Regions from separate parts of the Exiguobacterium sp. s166 genome, predicted to be linked through region 2. Evidence: riboswitches for the same ligand, from Rfam matches in the RefSeq annotation. Region 2 holds a riboswitch; each other region holds the start of a gene.
What was found. A riboswitch is a leader RNA that binds a small molecule or an ion and turns the genes downstream of it on or off. The one in region 2 is predicted to bind S-adenosylmethionine.

Region 1: another riboswitch for S-adenosylmethionine. It lies ahead of KNP93_RS10645 (LLM class flavin-dependent oxidoreductase); the one in region 2 lies ahead of msrA (peptide-methionine (S)-S-oxide reductase MsrA).
Region 3: another riboswitch for S-adenosylmethionine. It lies ahead of KNP93_RS11330 (Na+/H+ antiporter NhaC family protein); the one in region 2 lies ahead of msrA (peptide-methionine (S)-S-oxide reductase MsrA).

The regions. Positions count from the first base shown of each region.
Region 1 is NZ_JACSMU010000004.1:93,597-96,870, forward strand. It holds gene KNP93_RS10635 (DUF2325 domain-containing protein) at 1-1,141, shown strand, start outside; gene KNP93_RS10640 (DUF975 family protein) at 1,212-1,850, shown strand; SAM riboswitch class I at 1,970-2,075, shown strand; gene KNP93_RS10645 (LLM class flavin-dependent oxidoreductase) at 2,148-3,206, shown strand; gene KNP93_RS10650 (ATP-grasp domain-containing protein) at 3,203-3,274, shown strand, end outside.
Region 2 is NZ_JACSMU010000006.1:116,704-119,977, reverse strand. It holds gene KNP93_RS12885 (M20 metallopeptidase family protein) at 1-1,151, shown strand, start outside; SAM riboswitch class I at 1,223-1,326, shown strand; gene msrA (peptide-methionine (S)-S-oxide reductase MsrA) at 1,431-1,961, shown strand; gene KNP93_RS12875 (DMT family transporter) at 2,061-2,540, opposite strand; gene KNP93_RS12870 (DMT family transporter) at 2,564-2,992, opposite strand; gene KNP93_RS12865 (NAD(P)H-dependent flavin oxidoreductase) at 3,110-3,274, opposite strand, start outside.
Region 3 is NZ_JACSMU010000004.1:233,691-236,964, forward strand. It holds gene KNP93_RS11325 (hypothetical protein) at 30-230, shown strand; gene KNP93_RS11330 (Na+/H+ antiporter NhaC family protein) at 274-1,581, opposite strand; SAM riboswitch class I at 1,660-1,763, opposite strand; gene KNP93_RS11335 (metal ABC transporter solute-binding protein, Zn/Mn family) at 1,832-2,794, opposite strand; gene KNP93_RS11340 (alpha/beta hydrolase fold domain-containing protein) at 2,973-3,274, shown strand, end outside.

The DNA of each region.
Region 1 (3,274 bases), on a different contig from region 2:
GCGTTACTATACACCTTCTGAAAAGTTGGACTTCACGTGGAGCAATCCAGAAGAAGACATATCAATCAAGCAACCTGTCGTTCCTCCTGTACAAATCACTCCTGTCATCGAACAACGTTACGCCTATACGTTCGTCCGTGAATTAAAAGGTGGTTCTTTACGGGAATGGCCGAACAGTCACATCTCGGAAACAGAGATCCGGCAATGGAATCTCGAACATGGAATGGAAATCCGGGTCCAAGTCGTACATCAGGACGTACGCCGGACGACACTTGAAGTGATGGCTGTTGTCGCGACTGACCGGATGAAGCCACTGTCGGAACGAATCGTTTTTGAAAAATGTATCGTTAAAAACCACGGTATCATTGAATCGACGGTCGAAGGACCATTAAAGGATGAGACGGGTAAGTCTTTTTATTACGCCACACCGGTTGAAGACATGCGCTTTTTCCATCTGAAAGAAGGACAGCTCGTCGATCTCGTCATGTGGAAAGGTCGTCCGGAAACACTGACGATTGCCTGGAAATATGCGTTCCAATATCAAGAGCCGACGGTACAACTGTTGGAGACGTCAAACAATTCAACAGCACCAGTGCCACCATCAGTTGAAACAGCCAACGCCAGATCCATCGTCAAAAAGTCGGGACGCTATCTGAAGCAAATGAAACGAAAGCCGAAATTGAAACAAGAACGGAAAACGCGCCGGATTCGTGAAAAGAAATCCCAACCGTTGACACCACTCGTCACGACGTCCGTACCGGGGCAGCCCATCGACTTCGTGGATAAAAAACCACTTGATTTTGCACCGTTTGAAGGCATGCGGCTAGTCATCGTCGGCAATGAACAGCAAGCACCGGTCTACCGGACGTTTTTCGAAAAAACAGGAATCGAGCTGATTCATCTGTCGGGTGATGCCCAATCTGCGAAAAAGATTGCCAGTCTCGCGAAAAAGACCGATGCCATCGTCGTCGTCACAAGCCGGGTGTCCCATGCCGCTTCTGCACACGTCATCGCGCAGGCGAAGAAACATGATATTCCGTTTGCGATGGAACGGCTCGACGGACGACGTTCTTTGTATACGGCATGCCAGCGCCAACTTGAAAAAGCACGCTTAAATCAGTTAAAAACAGGAAAATCCTGAAAAAAGGTGAAACTCCTCTCTTCATGAGCCGTAAATAGAGATAGAACTTATTTTGAGGAGGATCATATTCATGTCATCACAATTAAAAAAATCAGCAAAGGAAGCATTAAGCGGTCGTTGGGGCTTTACGGTCTTGATGTTTTTATTATTCGCAATTCTGCAAGTCATTCCGGAACTACTGTCGTCTGATTATGACGAACCTTTCCAGACGATTGACTTCCTCGGATTGATTGCAACGATCTTATTACTCCCACTTGGTGCAGGATGGGTCTGGTTCTCACTTTCTATCGCACGGGGAGAACAAACAAAAATCAGTGATTTATTTGAGCCCTATAAATATTTCATAAAAGTTGTCCTGCTTTCAATCGTCCAATTTGTATTCTTGTTCCTATGGGCATTGTTATTGGTTGTACCGGCCATTATCAAATCATTTTCGTATATGTTGACTTACTACATTTTGCGGGATGAACCTTCGATTGGTGTATTGGAAGCAATCACCCGGTCACGTCAAATGATGGATGGACACAAAATGGAAGCTTTCCTGTTGATTCTATCGTTCATCGGCTGGTTTTTCCTTGGATTGATTACGATCGGAATCGGATTCTTGTGGATTATTCCTTACGTCAGCGTCACGCTTGCAAAATTCTATGATCGGATCCGCGGCAAAGAAGCACCCGTCGAACAATCGACGTTTGTTGCCCCATATTAAGACGAGGAGGATGAGAGCTTAGCTCTCGTCCTTTTTTTGAATATCTTTTTAATTCCGATTGGAAAACAAGGTTTAATGGTTGCTTTACTCTGCTAAAAAGTGTACGATAATTCCAATAATTCTTATCAAGAGAAGTCGAGGGAATGGCCCGAAGACACTTCAGCAACCCCGCGAGCAGCGGAAGGTGCTACTTCCTAAAGGAATCTTTTCCTTTACAGATAAGAGCAGACATGATTAATCCGTCGCTCTTTTCGATTTTCGAGAAGAGCGATTTTTTTTATAAGGGGGACATAACGGATGGAGTATGGATTTTGGTTACCGATTTTTGGCGGATGGTTACGAAATGTTGAAGACGAACAGATGCCGGCGACGTTCGATTATGCGAAACAGGTCGCGCAAACGGCAGAACAAATTGGTTTTTCAACGACACTGATTGCGGAGTTGAACCTAAATGACATCAAAGGGCTTGAAGCACCAAGTCTTGAAGCCTGGACGACGGCAGCGGCGATTGCCGCGACGACGGAACGACTGGAAATCATGACAGCGGTCCGTCCGGGTTTCCATAATCCGGCGACGACCGCGAAGATGGCAGCAAACATCGATCAACTTAGCAACGGGCGCTTTACGTTAAACGTCGTCTCTGCCTGGTGGGAAGAAGAAGCGCGGCAATACAACGGGATCTTCACAGCTCACGACGAACGCTACGCGCGGACGGAAGAGTTTGTCACGATCATGAAAGGATTATGGGCAGATGCTTCGCCGTACAGCTTCGACGGGAACTACTATACGCTCGAGAAGACGCAACTGCATCCGAAGCCGGTTCAACGACCGGGCATCAAGTTGTACGCAGGCGGGGAAAGTGAAGCCGGCAAACAAACCATTGTCAATCATTGTGACGCTTATGTCATGCACGGCGGAACAGTGGAAGAAGTGTCCGTTAAGATTGAGGATATGAAGGCGCGCCGACAAGCGACAGGGCAACCGCCGCTTGAAAGTTTTGGATTGGCTGCTTATATCATCTGCCGCGATACGGAAGAAGAGGCTATTCAAGAATGGCAACGAATTACGGACGTCAAGGAAGACAGTGCCGGATACGCCGGGTACGACGACTTCGTCAGCAAATCACAACTCGAACAGCAGGTAAAACGGAACGATTATTCGGTCTCGAACCGCGGACTCCGTCCTGATTTGATTGGAACACCGGAACAGATTGCGGAACGGATTCTTGCGTTTGAGCAGGTGGGTGTCTCCTTATTATTACTTCAATTTTCACCACAACTGGAAGAAATGGAACGCTTCGCGCGCGACGTCATGCCGCTTGTCGAAGAAAAACGAAAGGTAGGTCAAACCAAATGACAAAAATTCATATCTTACACGAAAACCAGGAATGGACGGACCATTTAATTAAACGACTCGAGGAACTG
Region 2 (3,274 bases):
ACTTAACTGAGTATGAATCCGAAATGATTCGTTTACGCCGCGACTTTCACCGCCATCCGGAATTATCGTTTCAGGAAGTGCGGACTCCTGCTAAAATCGCTGCTTTTTACGATGAACTCGGTATTCCGTACCGGGCAAACGTCGGCGGCAGCGGGATTGTCGCGACACTGAAAGGAACACGTCCCGGAAAAACAATCGCCATCCGGGCCGATTTTGATGCGTTACCGTTACAGGAAGAGACGGAGTTATCGTTCCGTTCGATCCGCCCCGGCGTCATGCATGCCTGCGGACACGACGGTCATACGGCGATTGTCCTCGGACTGGCCGCTGCTTTTCATGCCATACAGGATGAACTGGCAGGTAGTGTCGTCTTCATTCATCAACACGGTGAAGAAGTGTTCCCCGGCGGTGCCATCCAGATGATTGAGGACGGTTGTCTCGACGGTGTCGATGCGATCTTCGGCACGCATCTCGAAAATGATCTTCCGGTCGGATCAATCGGTTATCACAGCGGTCATACATTATGTGCCATCGATGAATTTGAGATCGTCGTTCACGGTCAAGGCGGTCATGCCCAGGCGCCGCACCGGACACAGGATGCGCTCGTCGCCGGTGCCCAGCTTGTCTGTAATCTCCAGCATCTCGTCAGCCGGCGCGTTGATCCGTTTGAACCGGCTATCGTTGCGATCGGCTCGTTCCACGCCGGGACGGCACCGAACATCGTCACCGGCGAAGCTCGGATCGTCGGAGAAATCCGGACGTTCAATGAACAGCTCCGGCACCAGTTACGCCAACAGGTCGATCTCGTCGCGCGAACGACGTGTGCTGGAATTGGCGCCACGTATTCCATTGATTTCACGACCGGTTATCCGTCGCTTTGGAATCATCCGGATGAAACACAGCTCGTCCGGGAAGCGGCCGGCTTTTTACCGGAAGCACAGGTTCGCGAGATGAAACCGATGATGGCAGCGGATGACTTTGCCTATTACCTCGAAAAAGTACCGGGCAGTTATTTCTTCACAGGCTCTGCAAAGACGGATGGACGGACGATTTATCCGCAACACCATCCGAAGTACGAAATCGATGAGCAGTCCTTGCTGATCGGGGCGAAAACGTTAGGAGCGACCGTTCTTCGTGCCCTGCAAACATAAGGATTGACTTTCCACTTTTATGAATGGTATTATCATCCCAATGATAACGAACTTACATCAACTTCATATAACACTTATCAAGAGTGGACCGAGAGATCTGGATCGATGACGTCCCAGCAACCTGCGCATAGCAAGGTGCTACGACCAGCAAAGCGAAAGCTTTGGTTGATAAAAAGCGGCGACTCCTTTTGCAACCAAGCAAAGGAGTCGTTTTCGTTTTCTCACTGTCAGACATGACAGGATGACGGCTCAAGAAGCCAAGGGAAAGGGAGAGATGACATGGAAAAAGCAACATTTGCAGGAGGATGTTTCTGGTGCATGGTGACACCATTTGAGGAACTGCCGGGGATTCACAGTATCGTATCCGGCTATACAGGAGGACATGTCGACAATCCGACATACGAGCAAGTCAAAACCGGAACGACCGGACATTCCGAAGTCGTCGAAATTACATTTGATCCGGCCCTGTTCTCATACGAACGGTTACTCGAACTGTACTGGCCTCAAACGGATCCGACCGATGCCGGCGGACAATTCCAGGACCGCGGTACACAGTATGCTCCGGCGATTTTTTATCATACGGAACAACAACGCCTTGCAGCGATTGCGTCACGTGATGCGCTGGCTGCAACAAACCGTTTCAAACAACCGATCGTCACCCGGATCGAACCGGCACACGCTTTCTATCCGGCGGAAGAATACCATCAGGACTTCCACAAAAAAAATCCGGCCCACTACAAAAAAGACCGGAAAGCCTCCGGCCGTGATGCCTTTATCGACGTCGCCTGGAAAGAAGAAGTATCCGTCTGATTTAAATGAAACGTCTTTTAAAAGAGATCACCCTTTCACGCACTTTACTGTAAAAGTTGCGTGAAAGCCGTGATCTCTTTTGAGTGGTTGACGATGTTTTTAAGAAATCGCTTTGATTTCATCTGTTTGATTTGACTCGTCCACGACCTGATAACGTTTTAAGACGAAAATGCCGCTCAACATGACGGCCAGGCCGATGATTTGACCAAACGATAACTCGACTTTCGGTAAACCGAACCAGCCAAAGACATCGACACAGAGCGCAAAACTGAGTTGCGAAATCAGGACGACGGAAATCGCAATCGACGGTCCCAGCAGTTGAATTCCCCGCATGACACAAAATACGACCCCGACACCAACGAAACCGCCAAATAGATAAAGCGGTTCGACCTCTGTAAGCGCCGCGACCTCCCCGCCCCGAAAGAAAACCAATGCGAGCAACGACCCGAGCAGTCCGACAAAAAAGACTAGCGTCGTCGTCGCCCAAGCACCGAAGGCATGACTCATCCGTGCATTTAAAACGGTCTGTAAACTGATCATCATCCCTGCGACGATGGCACAAAACATTCCGAGTCCCATTCTAATTCCTCCTCATATTCCATTCAGGCAAATGAAAAAATCAAGACGCCGGTCAACATCAAGCCGACACCAACCCACTGCCCTGTATTACTGCTTTTTTTAATGACTCCGAACCAGCCGTTCAAATCAATCACAAAGGCACACAAAATCTGGGCGACGAGCAACAGCGACATCGCCCATGTCATGCCGAGTAATTGAATCGACGTCAGTTCCGTCACGACGACCAGGACACCAAGCAATCCGCCGCTTGCGTAAATCAGCGGCAACGTGCGAAAACCGCCGATTTTCCGGTCCCGGACAAATCCGTAAATTAATAAACAGCCGATCAGACCGACGAAATGAACGATCGTCACGGATAACCATGGACCAACCGCGTCACCGAGCCGGGCATTAAAAATGCCTTGCAAGGCAATGAACAATCCACTGAATAAGGCAAACACGACTCCTTGCATCTTCATCCTCCTTTTTCTCTAGTTACGAGTAGACCCTATTCTGTGATCTTTTGAAAGGACAAATGTCCTGAAACACAAAAAAGCCGACCTGATCGGTCAGCTGCGCTTATATTCACGTCACTGGAGGGCCCGGTATGTCCGTTCGATTCGCCCGAACGCATCATCCATCATCCGGTTAAAGAGCTCCGCAACGGTCGGAACATCATCAATCAAACCGGAAACGAGACCGGCATTGACGTATCCTGCCGTCTCGTCGCCTTCCAGTGCCCCTTTGATATGAAA
Region 3 (3,274 bases), on a different contig from region 2:
AAATCTATAAAGGAAACGAGGTGTATTTTATGAAACGATCTGTTAAAAACGTACCAAAAGGTGTTTGGGCCGGCCTTGCAGCCCTGTTAGGGACACAAGCGACATGTTTGTTCCTTGGTGCACGGAAGACAGGACGAAATCCGTGGGTCTGGGGAGGCGCAGGACTGATTCAGTTCCCGCTTCCGGCGATTGCGTATTTCATTCTCAACCGCCAAGACCAGAAAAAATAAGTCAAAACAAGACCTATCGCAAAAGCGACGGGTCTTGTATTTTTTACGAAACATTTTTTTTACGCACATCAGCTGTTTTTCGACGTGGGAAGCCGAAGACGATGGCAAGAGATCCGCAAACGAAAAGCAGGAACGGATAAAACAGATAGGGAATCAGTTCCGGGGAAGCCGTTTTCGTTAATTCCGCTGCAATCAGCAACTGGGCTCCGTACGGGATGATTCCTTGGATACCGCACGAGAAGATATCGAGGATACTGGCGGATTTCTTCCGATCAATATCATACGTATCGGCGATTTCCGCAGCGAGTGGTCCGGCGACAAGAATCGAAATCGTATTGTTCGCTGTCGCAAGATTCGTTGCACTGACGAGTGCCGCCATACTGAATTCCGCGCCGCGGCGTTGTGAGATTTTCCGCGTCAGGGTTTCTTTCAGATAAGCAATCCCGCCGTTAAAGGTGATCAGGCTGACGAGTCCGCCCATTAATAACGTCAAGATCGAAATTTCTGCCATCCCCATCAATCCTTCAGACATCGACAGGACGAAGCCGCTTAAGCCGAAGCTTTCGTCCATCATACCGATGATACCCGTCAAAACGGTTCCGCCGACTAAGACGAGGATGACGTTGACACCAAACAAGGCGAGGACGATGACAGACAGATACGGAATCAATTTATAAAACTCAAACGCTTTTGCTTCGACGACGTCTCCTGTACCTGAGACGAAAGCCAAGATGATGACCGTCAGGATTGCTGCCGGCAACACGATCATGAAGTTGGTTCTGAATTTGTCGCGCATATTGGTTTTTTGCGTCCGGACTGCTGCGATCGTTGTATCGGAAATGAATGACAGGTTATCACCGAACATTGCACCGCCGACGACAGCTGCCGCGGCAATCGCAACATTGACACCTGTTGCTTCATGAATTCCGAGAGCAATCGGGGCAAGTGCGGCAATCGTACCGGTCGAAGTCCCCATCGCCATCGAGATGAAAGCAGCGATGATAAACAACCCACTCATTAAAAGAGAAGGCGGTAAAAATGTCAGCGACGCGTTGACGGTCGCTTCGATGGCGCCAATCGCATCGGCCGTTCCGGAAAAGGCACCGGCAAGTAAGAAAATAAAGACCATGATCATGATGTCCGGATTTCCGGCACCCGTTGCAATCCGTTCCACGGTTTGATTGATGCTACCTTTCGTTGTGACCGCCGCAAAAATCAAGGCAATCAAAGCCGCAATCAGAATCGGGAATTTGTAGAAATCATCGTAAAAAATACCGGCACCGATAAAAAGAACTAAAAAGACAAGTAACGGTAGAAGTGCCCATTTGTTCGGTATAATCGTCTCGTTCATAAAACCACTCCTTTTCTACAAGTACAAAAAAAGACTCCTTCGCAAGAAAGAAGGAGGTCTTTACTGAAAAAGACGCTCTTCTTATCTCTCAAGCCGCAGCTTGCTGGATTTGGCACAGTACGATTTAATCGTCCGCTGCCGAAACATCATCGGGCCAGTCCCTCCGTCTCTCGCGATAAAAAGAAGTCATTTAATTGTCTGAAATACGTTTTCTACCGTAACGTATCTTTTACTGCATGTCAACACTACTTCACTGAAGTGCTTGTTTGAGCGTCGTCACATTTTCATTCATCAAGTCAAAATACGAGGCATTCTGCTGTTCTTTCGTGACGGACTCCAGGTTGTGGATCGTAATCGCTTCGGCTCCGATTTCCTGTTGGATGACGCGGGCGACTTTAGGAGAAACCGTCTCCTCGAAAGCGATATACTTCAAGTCATGCAATTTGGCTTCTTTGACGAGAGCAGCCAGTTGCTTTTGGGAAGGCTCGTCCGACGGAGAGATGCCGGCAATCGGCAATTGCGAGAAACCGTATCGTTCGGCTAAATATCCGTAAGCGGCATGCGTGACGAGCAATTCTTTTTTCGAGCCCTTATCGACAGCCTGTTGCAGATTTTGATCGAGCTCATCTGCCTGCGTATCAAATTCAGCCAGGTTTTTTTCAAACGTCGCTTTTTTATCCGGTACTTCTTTTGCCAGTGCCGTCGAAATCGATTGGGCCATCATTTTGGCATTGTTCGGATCGAGCCAGACATGGGGATCGTATTTGCCGTGATCATGTTCTTCTTCCGCGTGTTCGTCAGCATGATCATCGTGTCCTTCATGTTCGTGAAGCGTGGCGTTGGCTTCGAGTAAGTCGATTCCTGTGCTTGTCTCGACGAAACGGACATCATTGCCTTTCAGACTGGCTTTGATTTTTTTCGAGTACGGTTCAAGCGTCGTACCGGTTAAGAGGAACAGATCGCCTTGTGTGATTTCTGTCAGTTGTTTAGACGTCGGCTCGTACGAGTGCGGATCGGCACCGGGAGGGACAATCATCTTGACGTCGATATCTGTTCCGCCAATTTCCTTGGCGATTGCCGCAGTAGCGAATGTCGATGTATACACCCGAAGCTTTTGATCGGTCGCATCTTGATTGGATTCGGAAGAACCGCAGGCAGCAAGAAAAGCAGCGCTGGCAAAGGCAACCGTGAAAGCTGAAAGTAATTTTTTCATATGAATAAACCCTCCAAAAATTATTAAAACGTAATTATTCCGATTTGAACCTTTTCACTATAACGAATCCAAAACGAAGCGTCAAGTATAAGTCGGGGAAGACGTTCGGCTTCTAAATAAATCGGGTAGATGACTAATAAGAGATCAGAAATCGAGAGTAAGCTTTGGAGGTGATGAGGTGAAACGGGAAACTGCTTGGCTGATGGGAGGGGCGGCAATTTTAACGACAGCCGCAGCCGGAGCGAGCATCTGGAACAACTATGGTGCTTTATTACGATGGACGGAACCGGCGCTTCCACTGTCGGAAGTCCAACTCGCACCCCGGACGATTTTGTTTAAAACCGTTAATCAGAAAGAACTAAAGTTGGATTTATATTATCCGCCGGGTGATGGTCCTTTCCCGGTCGCGATTTATGCGCACGGGGGAGCCTTCGTCAGAGGGAACCGGGATGACGTCTTTTGTTTTACGCCAATCGTCGA